3 regions of the Lamprobacter sp. genome follow, and region 1 is predicted to be linked to each of the others. Evidence: predicted binding sites of a transcription regulator. Region 1 holds the regulator's gene; each other region holds the start of a gene.
The links. The regulator FNR, encoded in region 1, switches genes on or off when oxygen is low (the NO sensors DNR and NnrR bind a similar motif). The targets are predictions, from matches to a motif close to TTGATNTANATCAA.
Positions count from the first base shown of each region.

Region 2: a site for FNR is predicted at 2,632-2,645, ahead of hcp (hydroxylamine reductase). Genes of this name have one in related genera too.
Region 3: a site for FNR is predicted at 1,979-1,992, ahead of VBE63_RS03220 (ribonucleoside triphosphate reductase). Genes of this name have one in related genera too.

Region 1 is NZ_JAYESN010000026.1:45,485-49,704, forward strand. Features, by position in the region: gene VBE63_RS09250 (CTP synthase) at 1-836, opposite strand, end outside; gene VBE63_RS09255 (sulfur globule family protein) at 1,094-1,495, shown strand; gene fnr (fumarate/nitrate reduction transcriptional regulator Fnr) at 1,796-2,554, shown strand; gene dnaQ (DNA polymerase III subunit epsilon) at 2,666-3,409, opposite strand; gene rnhA (ribonuclease HI) at 3,456-3,935, opposite strand; gene VBE63_RS09275 (class I SAM-dependent methyltransferase) at 3,925-4,220, opposite strand, start outside.
Region 2 is NZ_JAYESN010000192.1:1,641-5,860, reverse strand. Features, by position in the region: gene VBE63_RS23650 (Uma2 family endonuclease) at 105-704, opposite strand; gene hcp (hydroxylamine reductase) at 918-2,546, opposite strand; partial or broken gene VBE63_RS23640 (type I restriction endonuclease subunit R) at 2,798-4,220, opposite strand, start outside.
Region 3 is NZ_JAYESN010000007.1:28,647-32,866, forward strand. Features, by position in the region: gene VBE63_RS03210 (PhoH family protein) at 1-153, opposite strand, end outside; gene miaB (tRNA (N6-isopentenyl adenosine(37)-C2)-methylthiotransferase MiaB) at 223-1,617, opposite strand; gene VBE63_RS03220 (ribonucleoside triphosphate reductase) at 2,092-4,220, shown strand, end outside.

The DNA.
Region 1 (4,220 bases):
AGCACCCGCTGCCACTCGGACAGATCGGCCTCCGGAACCTCGAGGCGGAATTGGTTGACCACCAGCGCATCGAGCTCCTGCGCGTGCAACAGCATTGGAATGCGGTAGATATGATCGGCATCGATCGCTGAGATCACCGCCCGCTCCGGAACATTGGTGAAGAGCGCGATCTTACGCCGTTCCTCATCTGGCAGGTCGCGTTCGGCGCGGCAGAGCAGGATGTCCGGCTGGATACCGATCGAGCGCAGCTCCTTGACCGAGTGCTGAGTCGGCTTGGTCTTGATCTCGCCGGCGGCCGGGATGAACGGCACCAGGGTGAGGTGCATGAACAGCGCGTTCTCGACGCCGACCTCGACCCGCATCTGCCTGATCGCCTCCAAAAAGGGCAGCGATTCGATGTCGCCGACAGTGCCACCGATCTCAACGATGGCGACATCGGTCTCGTCGGCACCGAGGCGGATCGACGCCTTGATCTCGTCGGTGATGTGCGGGATCACCTGCACGGTACGACCGAGGTAGTCGCCCCGGCGCTCCTTGCGGATCACGCTCTCGTAGATCTGGCCGGTGGTGAAGTTGTTGTTGCGCCCCATCCGTGTGCGGAGGAAGCGCTCATAGTGTCCGAGATCAAGATCAGTCTCGGCACCATCATCGGTGACATAAACCTCACCATGCTGAAACGGACTCATGGTGCCCGGATCGACATTGATGTAGGGATCGAGCTTGATCATCGTCACCTTGAGACCGCGCGCTTCGAGCAGCGCAGCCAGGGACGCGGACGCAATACCTTTGCCGAGCGACGAGACAACGCCGCCGGTAACGAAAATAAACTTGGGCATGACCTGTGGAGGCAGACGACTTGGGTCTGGATAGGATACCCCTCTCAAGGTAGCAAATTGGCTGCGACCTCACAATTCCGACCGAGAAAGGTCCGATGCCATGGCGTCGATCATGGACTTCACAAGCAGTATCCGCTGCACGTATACTCCGCGGCGTTCGTTCTCTGCGGACCTCCATCGCAGCTCGACGCGGAGCTGACCCACACAGATCGCAGGGGCTGCGGCGGATCGATTTACCACCCTTACGGAGCATCACAATGAACAAGTTTGCAAAGGTCATGGGCATTGCCGCCATTGCCACCAGCGCTGCCTTCTCGATGAGCGCTGCCCAGGCATGGTGGGGCGGCCCCGGCTACGGTGGTCCTGGCTACGGCAACGGTTGGGGCGACGGCATGGGCGACATGTTCAGCGACATGTTGGGTGACGGCTACGGCGACTTCAACATGAGCATGAGCGGTGGTGGCCGGGGTTATGGCCGCGGGCGCGGCTATGGCTATGGTCGCGGCTATGGCGACGGTTACGGCTATGGCTACCCCGGCTATGGCTACGGCTATCCAGGTTACGGCTATGGTGCCCCTTACGGCTACGGCGCCCCTTATGGCATGCCTTACGGCGCGCCGATGGCTCCAGCCGCCCCGGCTGCTCCTGAGGCCAAGTAAGTAACGGCTCATTACCGTTTCTGCCCAAGCCGCGCCTCGGCGCGGCTTTTTCTATTTTCCGCCGGCCGTGCCCAAGGGCTGTCAGCGAGCGCGCAGATGGCCCTGATCGGAAGCGAGCACCGGACTGTAACGCCCTCATCGTCACGCTTGCCGCCCCTCGCGACAGCGTTTGCGTGTGCCCCGCGAAATCCTGACCGTTAATTTCAATACGCAACGCGCGTGTATGCAAATCAGATTGACGCTTGATGCATGTCAACTTGAGTTGCAGAATACGGTTAAACCACACACTGGAAGCTTGCTTTGACTCAGCGAAAAGTTATCTCGTTCGACACGATCCGAGTCGCCTGCAAGAATTGCTCACTATCGCAGCTCTGTCTGCCGATGGGACTCGCGCCGGAAGATGTCGATCGCCTCGACTCCATCATCAAACGCTCTCGCCCACTGCATCGCGGCGACCACCTGTTCCGAGGTGGCGAGCGTTTCCGCTCCCTCTATGTCGTCAAGACGGGCTCGGTGAAGACCTATGCGCCGAGTGAGGAAGGCGGCGAGCAGGTGCTTGGTTTCCATCTTCCCGGTGAGATCATCGGCCTGGATGCGATCGACAAGTCTTGCCATGCCTGCTCTGCCAAGGTGCTCGAGACCTCAGCGATCTGCGAGGTGCCTTTCCAACGCTTCGAGGAGCTCGCGGCCTCGATCCCCTCGCTGCAGCACCAGATGTATCGTCTGTTGAGCAAGGAGATCGGGCAGGACGCCGATATGCTGCTGCTGCTCGGCAAGAAGAATGCCGAGGAGCGACTCGCGGCCTTCCTCACCAGCATGTCGAGCCGACTCAGCAAGCGTGGTTTGTCGCCAACCGACTTCTACCTGAGCATGTCCAGGCATGAGATCGGCAGCTATCTTGGTCTCGCGGTCGAAACCGTCAGCCGGCTCTTCACCCGTTTCCAAGAAGACGGCATGCTCCGTGTCGATCGCAAGCACGTCGAGGTACTCAACCTGAGCGCGCTCGAGATGATGGCCGGTGCACCGCCATCCAGTGCCCATAAACAGCGCTCGAATTGACCGCGGCACCGTCCTGCCAGATTCAAACGCCTTGCCGGGTTCAAGCCCCTCGGCACACCGGAGTCTGTTTGCCGAACCCAGGTAGGTAAGACTCCGGCATGGACGATGGGCCTAGGGTGCTCTGGTCTTGCCCGACAACGACATCCAGACACAGCCGCCGTCGCTCGCAGCGTTGATCGCCTGGAGACGGGCGAGGTGTGCAGAGCGTTCAAGATCTGTCGCACGCAGGATGCGCAGTGGCGGCCTGTCCTTCCGCACCCGTCTCGGTAAGACCCCAGCCTCGGCCTGCCCGCCGTGATGATCAGGGGTGGACTCGCTGCCGAGCGCCAGCGCGACCTGACCGCCGGTCATCGCCAGATAGACGTCGGCAAGGATCTCGGCGTCAAGCAAGGCCCCGTGCAAATCGCGGCGACTGTTATCAATCTCGTAGCGCCGACAGAGCGCATCAAGGCTGTTGCGTTGCCCAGGATGCCGCTGCCGCGCTAATGCGAGGGTGTCGACAACCGTGCATAAATCCTCGATGCGGGGGGCATTTGGACGCCATTGGCTCAGCTCATGATTCAAAAATCCGACATCAAACGCGGCATTGTGGATGATCAGCTCGGCGCCACGCAGATAGTCAATCAACTCTTCGGCGATCTCGGCAAAGCGCGGTTTGTCGGCGAGGAAGGCATTCGAGATCCCATGCACCGCAACTGCTCCGGCATCGATCTCGCGATCCGGTTGAAGATAGCGGTGAAAGTTGGCCTTGGTCAGCTGGCGCTCAACCACCTCGACACAGCCGATCTCGATGACCCGATGCCCTTCGCTGGGCTCAAGCCCGGTGGTTTCCGTATCGACAACAAGCTGTCGCATCACACCCTTCCTAAACTGTTTAGCCTGGGAGATCTGAGCCTGGGGATCAGGCCCGCTTTGGGATGCCCCGGTTGGCGAGTTGGTCGGCACGCTCATTCTCCGCATGTCCACTGTGGCCGCGGACCCAACGCCAGCTCACGCGATGGCCAGCCAGTGCCTGATCGAGACGTTGCCAGAGATCCTGGTTCTTCACCGGACTCCCCTGCTTGGTCATCCAGCCATTGCGCTTCCAACGCGCCATCCAGCGCTCGACCCCATCCTGTACATAGCGCGAATCGACGGTCAGTATCACGCTGCTCTGCCGCTTGAGGGTCTCAAGTGCTTGAATCACTGCCATCAATTCCATCCGGTTATTCGTGGTCTGCGACTCACCTCCGAAGAGCTCCTTCTCGTGTGCGCCATAACGCATCAACGCCCCCCAACCACCGGGCCCCGGATTCCCCTTACAGGCGCCATCGGTGAAGACCTCAACGGCCGTTGGGCGTTCATTCTGCGCCTTTGCGGCAGACAACTGACTAGCGGACATGATGACCTTCACGGGCGGTTGGCTTCACGGCGCCGCTGGGCAGAAATGCTGGGCGTTGTCTCCAGCGCGGTCGCAGCGGAGTGGAAAGGCTCACGCGCTTGACCGCGCGCACCACATAGATGCCACCAAACAGGGGCCACCAGCGTGTACCGGCTTCTTCGAGCCAATTGAGGCGCTGGCTAAAGGCGGACCGCAGAGGTGGCCGAAATAATAACCAGTGTCGCACCTCCAACTGAAAGCCCAGCAGGTCGAGCCAGTCGATGAGGCGGGATGAGGTTAACTGAT
Region 2 (4,220 bases), on a different contig from region 1:
GCAGGCTCAGCCCCAGTCCGAGTAAGAATGCCAGCAGCGACCATTGCGCCATTGATGCCGCGATGGAAGGCATTATCACGGTCGTCCGGCCTTTGGCTTCGGCTTCATCCCATCGAGTTCGACGACCCCTGCAGCTCGACCTTGTCGTAGATCTCAGCCAGCGACAGCTCGGCCTCGATGAGACTCAGCGGAATGCTGTCCGCTGCACCCTCGTAGCTGCTCAGGCTCCAGGTCCCATCTGGCTGGCGTAGAAATAGCTCCGCCTGCATCTGATCTTGCGAGAGCAGCAGATAGGCCCGCAGGCTTTCCAAGCTTCGATAGTGTCGAAACTTGTCACCCCGGTCGTAGGCCTCGGTCGAGTCAGAGAGGATCTCGACGATCAGGATCGGATTGGTGACAACGTCGCGCCGGCCGTCGTAGAACGCGCGCTCGCCGCAGATCACCATCACATCCGGATAGGCACCGACCTCGGCCGAGGCGATGTAGACCTTCATGTCACTCGGATACACCCGGCAGGGGCGACCTTTGAGCTGGCTGCGCAGCTCTGCGCCAACATTGAGCACGATCAGATTGTGCTCCTCGGTGCCACCGGCCATTGCAAAGACCTCGCCAGCCACATATTCGCTGCGTTGGTCGATGGTGGTGCGCTCGATGGCAAGCCAGTCGTCGAACGAGAGATGCGGTTGGGATGCAGCAGCGGACATCATGGCCTCCGGTGAGTCATTGCGGCGGATGCTGTGGTGCCAAGTATAGCCTTGGTCGCGCCTGTCTTGGCCACCAACATCGGCTCAGCGCGGCTTGAAAAGACGGTTGCCCGCACAGGCCTGGCAGCCCACGCAGCCTTCTTGCCGCGAAGGCTGCGCAGACCAGGATCAGCCAATGCGGCTAGCCATCACGGATCACGCAGGCCAGTCGGCTCAAGCAGCCGCCATCATCGCCGTCACATCCTCCTCCACGCGACCAATCGGCTTAATGTCGAAGGTCTCGATCAGCACCTTGGCCACGTTCGGCGACAGGAAGGCCGGCAGCGTCGGGCCGAGCCGGATGTGCTTGACGCCCAGATGCAGCAGCGCCAGCAGCACGATGATCGCCTTCTGCTCATACCAGGCGATGTCGTAGGAGATCGGCAGCTCGTTGATGTCATCGAGCCCAAACACCTCTTTCAGCTTCAGCGCAATAAAGGCCAGCGAGTAGGAGTCGTTGCACTGGCCGGCGTCGAGCAGGCGCGGGATGCCGCCGATCTCGCCGAGATCCAGCTTGTTGAAGCGGTACTTGGCGCAGCCGGCGGTGAGGATCACCGCGTCCTGCGGCAAGGCTTGGGCGACGTCGGTGTAGTAGCTGCGCTCCTTGTGCCGGCCGTCGCAGCCGCCCATGACCACGAAGCGCTTGATGGCGCCGGTCTTGACCGCGTCGACCACCTGATCGGCCAGTGCCATGACCTGGGCATGGGCGAAGCCGGTGGTGATCTCGCCCTGCTCCAGCTCGGTCGGCGGCGGGCAGGTCTTGGCCTGTGCGATGATCGCCGAGAAGTCCTTGGCGCCGCCCTCAAGCCGATCGCCGATGTGCTGGACGCCCGGCCAGCCGGTCATGCCAGTGGTGTAGATCCGATCGCGATAGGCGCTCTTGACCGGCGTGATGCAGTTGGTGGTCATCAGGATCGGGCCGTTGAAGGCGGCGAATTCGGTGTCCTGCTGCCACCAGGCGTTGCCGTAGTTGCCGACGAAGTGCGGATACTGCTTGAAGGCTGGATAGGCGTGGGCCGGCAGCATCTCGCTGTGGGTGTAGATGTCGACACCGCTATCGACGCTCTGCTCGAGCAGGTCTTGCAGATCCTTGAGATCGTGGCCGGAGATCAGGATACCGGGGCGGCTGCCGACGCCGAGCTTGACCTGGGTGATCTCCGGGTGGCCATAGGCGCTGGTATTGGCCTCGTCGAGCAGGGCCATCGCGGTCACACCGACAGCGCCGCACTCCATCACCAGCGCGGTCATCTCATCAATGCTCAGCTCCCGAGTGGTCGCGGCCAGCGCCTTGATCATGAAGGCATAGATCTCGGGCTTCTGAAGACCGAGGATGGCGGCATGGTCGGTATAGGCGGCCATGCCTTTGACGCCATAGACCAGCAGCTCGCGCAGGGAGCGCAGGTCTTCGTTGGGCTGCGACAGCACGCCGACCTCAGCGCCCTTGGCGGCATAGGTGGCTGGGCTGCCGGTCCAGTTCAGCTCGTCCTGATCACCGCTAAAGCCGATCGCGGCCTTGAGCGCATCGCGCTTGGCGAGGGTGGCCTGGATTAGGCTGTTGAAGCGCGCCGGATCGAAATTGGCATTGGTGATGGTGGCGAACAAGGCTTGGGCGATGAAGGGACCAACGGACGCATCCGGCTGGCCTTGGCGCTCGGCCTGCTCGGCGACGATGGCGAGGCCCTTGAGCAGGTAGACCAAAAGATCATGCTGCACGGCGATGCTCTCGGTCTTGCCGCAGATACCCTTGGTGGTACAGCCGGTGCCCTTAGTGGCCTCTTCACATTGGAAACAGAACATACTCATTGAAAGACTCGGTCCGCTGACGGTGGTTGGGGTGGCGATGCCAGGATCGACAGGGACAGTCTTTCAACTCAGAGGGGGATGCGACTTGATCATGGTCAAGCCGGTTTTCGGCCTCAGATGCCAAACATGGCCGGATCTCGCAGCGCGCAGGGGCTCGACCTGAGCCTGATCGTCGGCCGAGGGCCAGCGTCCGCCCTCAGCGCCTCCTAGACTGCAACCACCTCGCTGTGGATCATGCTGTCCGTCGCGATCTATGCCATCGCCGGCGCTTGATAGAAGGGTGACGGGACCACCGGGTAGGCGCGGAATATGTGGCGGTAGACATCGTCCGACCGGAGCTGGACATCCTCGTCGCTGTACTGCGCCACCGGCAGGCCGGTGTCGTCGCTCCACAGGTGGTCGTGGATCGCCTGGCGAACGGCATCGCGGGTCGCCTCTTTATCTTTCCAGTGATCGACGCGCAGCTTTTCGGCCTTGAGATTCTCCAGCAGCTCCGCCGCGACGACCTTGATGCGCTTGATCTCGTCTGCCGAGAGGTCCGGCTTCTTCAACAGGTCGAACACCGCCAGCGACTCCTCGTCCAAACCTTCCCGTACCGCTCGGTCCTCTTCCGCATCCAACTCCTGCACCAACCTGAGCAGGGCCTCAAAGGTCTGCTCGATGGTCAAGCGATCTTTCTCGCGGTTATAGTCGGTGACAATCTGCTCGTAGTGCTGCTGGAAGTCGGTACGCAGTGGGTTCTGTTGCAGCAGGCGCTTGAGGCGTTGCTCCACGGCGTTCTTCAGGTCCTGCACCGTGGTGCGCTGCCGGGGCGAGCGCTCGAATTCCCGCTTCAGCCGCTCGAAGTCGATCCGGCTGATGTCATAGGCAGCGGATTCTTCGTCCGCGCGCGCGGGCTTGGTCTCGATGGCCTCGTCCACCACCTGGTGCAGTTGGCGGATGATGGCGGTGATGTCCGCCTGCTCTCGATCCTGCTGTAATTGCTTGTAGACCACGTCGATGGCATCACGGTCGGGCCGATGGGCATTGATGCCAGCGACGTTGATACAGGCCTTGAAGGTCTTGAGCACCTGCCGACACAGGATCTCGAAGTGCTTGCGGGTCTCATCGTTCTCGTTGGCAGCCTCCTTGCAGGCGAGGATGGCGGCGTTGCGGGCGAAGCCGGTCTTCTCGATCACGGCATCCAACGCCGCGGCACGCTCGTTCAGAAAGTCACGCACCAGCGCGATCGCCTCTGTCAACTCCTCCAGCAACGCCTCGTCGGGCTTGGCCGGATCGCTCTCCTCGCCGCCGTCAGGTCCGATGCCGACGAAGGTTGCGAGCGCCCGACGCAGGTGCTTCAGGATGCCGCAGTAGTCAACGATCAGGCCGTTGTTCTTGCCCTCGTGCACGCGGTTGGCGCGGGCGATGGCCTGCATCAGCGTGTGGGCCTTGAGCGGCTTGTCCAGATAGAGTGTGGACAGGCTCGGCACGTCGAAGCCGGTCAGCCACATGGCACAGACGATGGCGATGCGAAACGGGTGCTCGGCCTGCTTAAAGGCCTCGTCGAGCGCCATGCGCTGCATGTGCTGGAACTGGGGCTTCGCGCGCATCGCCGCCGGCAGCTCCATGCCCTCCTTCATGAGCTTGCGGTGCGGAACGATGTCCAGGTCCCACCGCTGAAACTTGGCCAGC
Region 3 (4,220 bases), on a different contig from region 1:
CACCCGGAAGCTCATGCCGCGATTGGCGATCTCGACGCCAAGGCGGCGCTCGATCAGGCGCAGATGGGCGTCGAACTGGCCGCAGAGGTTTGCTAGGCGCACGTTGTCTTCGGGCGACAGGCTGAGGTCGATGTTGATGGGTGATTGGGTCAAGGGCGGTGCGCACGAGGCGCTGTTGGCAGGGCTGATCGGTCGATCGGTCGCAAATGCACTGCAGCTAAACTATAGCCGGGCGTTGCCGAGCCCAAGTGGCGGTGCGACGCTGACCAAGCTCGCTGGTCCAGCCGCGGTGGCCTGCTGTCGCTCGCCACGCAGGGAATTTGGCAGGGCTTCAGTGATCAGTAGGTCAACGAATCCGCCGATCAGCACTTTGGGGCCGCTAAAGTTGACCACTCGGTTGTTCTCAGTGCGCCCGGCTAGCTGGCTCGGGTCTTTGCGAGAGAGGCCCGTGACCAGGACGCGATGCAGCTCGCCGACCATCTTGCGGCTGATCTGCTGCGCTTGCTGATTGATCTGCTGCTGCAGCCGCGCGAGCCGTGCTTGCTTGACGCTGGTGGGGACGAGGTCGGGATAGTCAGCAGCTGGGGTGCCGGGTCGCGCACTATAGATGAAGCTGAAGGATTGGTCGAAGCCGATCTCGCGGATCAGTTGCAGTGTGGCCTCGAAATCGGCTTCGGTCTCGCCGGGAAAGCCGACGATGAAGTCCGATGAGAGGCTGATCTCAGGGCGGGCACGTCGCAGCCGACGGATCTTGTCCTTGTATTCGAGGGCGGTATGGCCGCGCTTCATCAGCGCCAGGATGCGGTCTGAGCCGCTCTGCACCGGCAGGTGCAGATAGCTCACCAGCTCGGGGACTTCGGCGTAGGCCGCGATCAGGCTGTCGGAGAACTCGACCGGGTGCGAGGTGGTGAAGCGAATGCGGTCGATGCCGTCGATCGCCGCGCAGTAGCGGATCAGCAATGCCAGGTCGGCGATCTCGCCATCGTGCATCGGGCCGCGATAGGCGTTGACATTTTGCCCCAGCAGGTTGATCTCGCGCACGCCCTGCTCAGCGAGGCTGGCAACCTCGGCGATGACGTCATCGAAGGGGCGGCTGACCTCCTCGCCACGGGTGTAGGGAACCACGCAATAGGTGCAGTATTTGGAGCAGCCTTCCATGATCGAGACGAAGGCACTCGGCCCCTCGGCACGCGGCTCGGGCAGGCGGTCGAACTTCTCGATCTCGGGGAAGCTGACGTCGATCTGCGGCTGATGCCGCTGCTCGAGCGCATCGAGCATCGCCGGCAAACGGTGCAGCGTTTGTGGACCGAAGACCAGATCGACATAAGGGGCGCGCTCGCGGATCAGCTCGCCTTCTTGACTGGCGACGCAGCCGCCGACGCCGATCACCAGGCCTGGCCGATGGGCCTTCCAGGGCCGCCAGCGCCCAAGCTGGGAAAACACCTTCTCTTGTGCCTTCTCGCGGATCGAACAGGTGTTCATCAGCAGCACATCGGCCTCTTCGGGACACTGGGTGCGTTCGAGCCCATGTGACTCACGCAGCAGGTCGGCCATCCGTGACGAGTCGTACTCGTTCATCTGGCAGCCGTAGGTTTGGATGAAGACTTTGCGAGGCATGGATTCTGTTCGATTCGCTAAGGCTGATCGAGCGATGTGGGGCGAGCGATGGGGTTGAGAGCGACGGGGTTGAGCGGCTCATCCTCGGGAAAGGGGATCATGGTGTCAAGCGCTGCTGAATCAATGGATTTCCTGTGCCGCCGGTCGAACCGCCGATCGGCCAGGCCGCTGTCGGTGCTGAGCCTGCTGATCGCACAGCGCTCTGCGGGTTCTTGCACCCGTCTTTGGCGTCACGCAGCAGCTGAGATCGCCGGGTTTCCTGCTCATCCTGCTAAGCGTGATTCTGGAGAGGGCGAGCGAACATCGGGCTGGTCCGGAACCTGTGCGTCTGGGGATCACCGAGGGGCAGTCCGCATTGGAGCTGACTTGGGTCAATGCGCTGCCGGCTGTTGCGGCAGACCGCTATCAACCACATCTTGCGTTCGCTATACTCCGCAACACAATATCTTGTGTCTTTCGTCGGTGAGCCTTTCTATGACGACCCTTGCTGCCCAACTCGCTGTTTTGCCAACAAGCGTCACCAAGCGCGATGGCGAGCAGGTTCCGTTTGACGCCTCAAAGATTCAGTCGGCGATCGCGCGTGCTGGGCAAGCGACGGGCGAATTCGGCGAGATGGAGGCGCAGCTGTTGACCGCGCAGGTGGTCAAGGTGCTGGCACATCGCTACGGTGAAGGGCGCAACCCAGACATCGAGGGTATCCAGGACGTCGTCGAGCAGACGCTGATCAGCGCCAATCATTTCGAGACCGCGCGCTCTTATATCGTCTACCGTGAGCAGCGCGCCAAGCTGCGCGCCGATCGGCGCACGCTGGTGGATGTCTCCAGCTCGATCAACGAGTACCTGGACCGCTCGGACTGGCGCGTCGCGGCCAATGCCAATCAGGGCTATTCGCTCGGCGGGCTGATCCTGAACACCTCCGGCAAGATGATCGCCAACTATTGGCTGTCGCATGTGTATCCGCCGCAGGTCGGCGAGGCGCATCGCGAGGGCGATATCCATATCCATGATCTCGACATGCTCGCCGGCTACTGCGCCGGTTGGTCGCTGCGAACCCTGCTGACCGAGGGGCTGAATGGCGTGCCGGGCAAGGTCGAGGCCGGGCCGCCGCGGCACATGTCGAGCGCGATCGGACAGATCGTCAACTTCCTCGGCACCTTGCAGAACGAATGGGCGGGCGCCCAGGCATTCTCGAGCTTCGATACCTACATGGCGCCCTATGTGCGCGTCGATGGTCTCGACTATCCGCGCGTCAAGCAGTACATCCAGGAGCTGATCTACAACCTGAATGTGCCCTCGCGGTGGGGTTGTCAGTGCGTCGATGCCGAGACCGAGTGCCTGACCGAGCAGGGCTGGAAACGCTACGACCAGATCGCCGAGGGCGAACGGATTGCCACCTTCGATTGGCGCAATAATCGCTTGGAGTACCTGGAGCCGCTGGCGATCACGGCCTACGACTTCGACGGCGAGATGTATGTGCTGCGCAACCGTACCCAGGAGCAATGGGTCACGCCACAGCACAAGGTCGTCAGAAAGGTTTTCAACTCGGATAACCGTTGGATTCTCGAAGAGATCGAAGACGTCGCTAAGCTGAAATCGCCGGTGATCGTGCCGAATGCCTGGGAGACCACCTCGACGGTTGAGGTGGATGACAACCTGGTTATGCTGCTGGCTTGGGTGGTTGCGGAGGGGAACCTCGATTTTGACGCCGGTCGGCGTCGCGTCAGCATCTGGCAATCAACGGGTAACCGCGAGAACGCGGCCGAGATCGAATGGCTGCTGACCGAGATGGGCCTGACCTGGCATGAGCGACGCCAGACTGGCACCTATGCCAATCACCCTGTCTGTCGTTATCGGCTCAACAGCGAGGGCAGTGAGCTGGTGCTCGGCTATCTGCAGCGCAAGTGTGTGCCCGCATTGATCCGCACCCTGTCGGCGCGGCAGATCCGGCTGTTTCTCGAGACTTATGTCAAGGGCGACGGCAGCATCGAGCCGAACGGCCGCACACGCATCTATACCAACGACCAGGAAAACCTCGACGCCCTGCAAGAACTCTGCAGCCTGGCGGGCTGGGGCAGCACGGTCTACACCCGCAAGGATTCCGGCGTGCATGTGCTGAACATCGTCCGCAACCGCGAGACCTATATTCAGCTGATCGAGCGCAAGCCCTATCGCGGCAAGGTCTGGTGTCCGACGACCCGCAACGGCACCTTCGTCGCTCGTCGTCGCGGCAAGACCTTCATTACCGGTAATACCCCGTTCACGAACCTGACCTTTGACTGGGTCTGCCCCGAGGATCTGCGCCAGCAGGTGCCGGTGATCGGCGGCCAGGAGCAGTCGTTCAGCTACGGCGAACTGCAGGCCGAGATGGACATGATCAACCGCGCCTACATCGAGGTAATGACCGAGGGCGATGCCAAGGGGCGCATCTTCACCTTCCCGATCCCGACCTACAACATCACCGAGGATTTCCCCTGGGAGAGCGAGAATGCAGAGTATCTCTTTGAGATGACTGCAAAATATGGCCTCCCCTATTTTCAGAACTTCCTCAACTCCGAGCTCTCGCCGAACATGGTGCGCTCGATGTGCTGCCGGTTGCAGCTGGA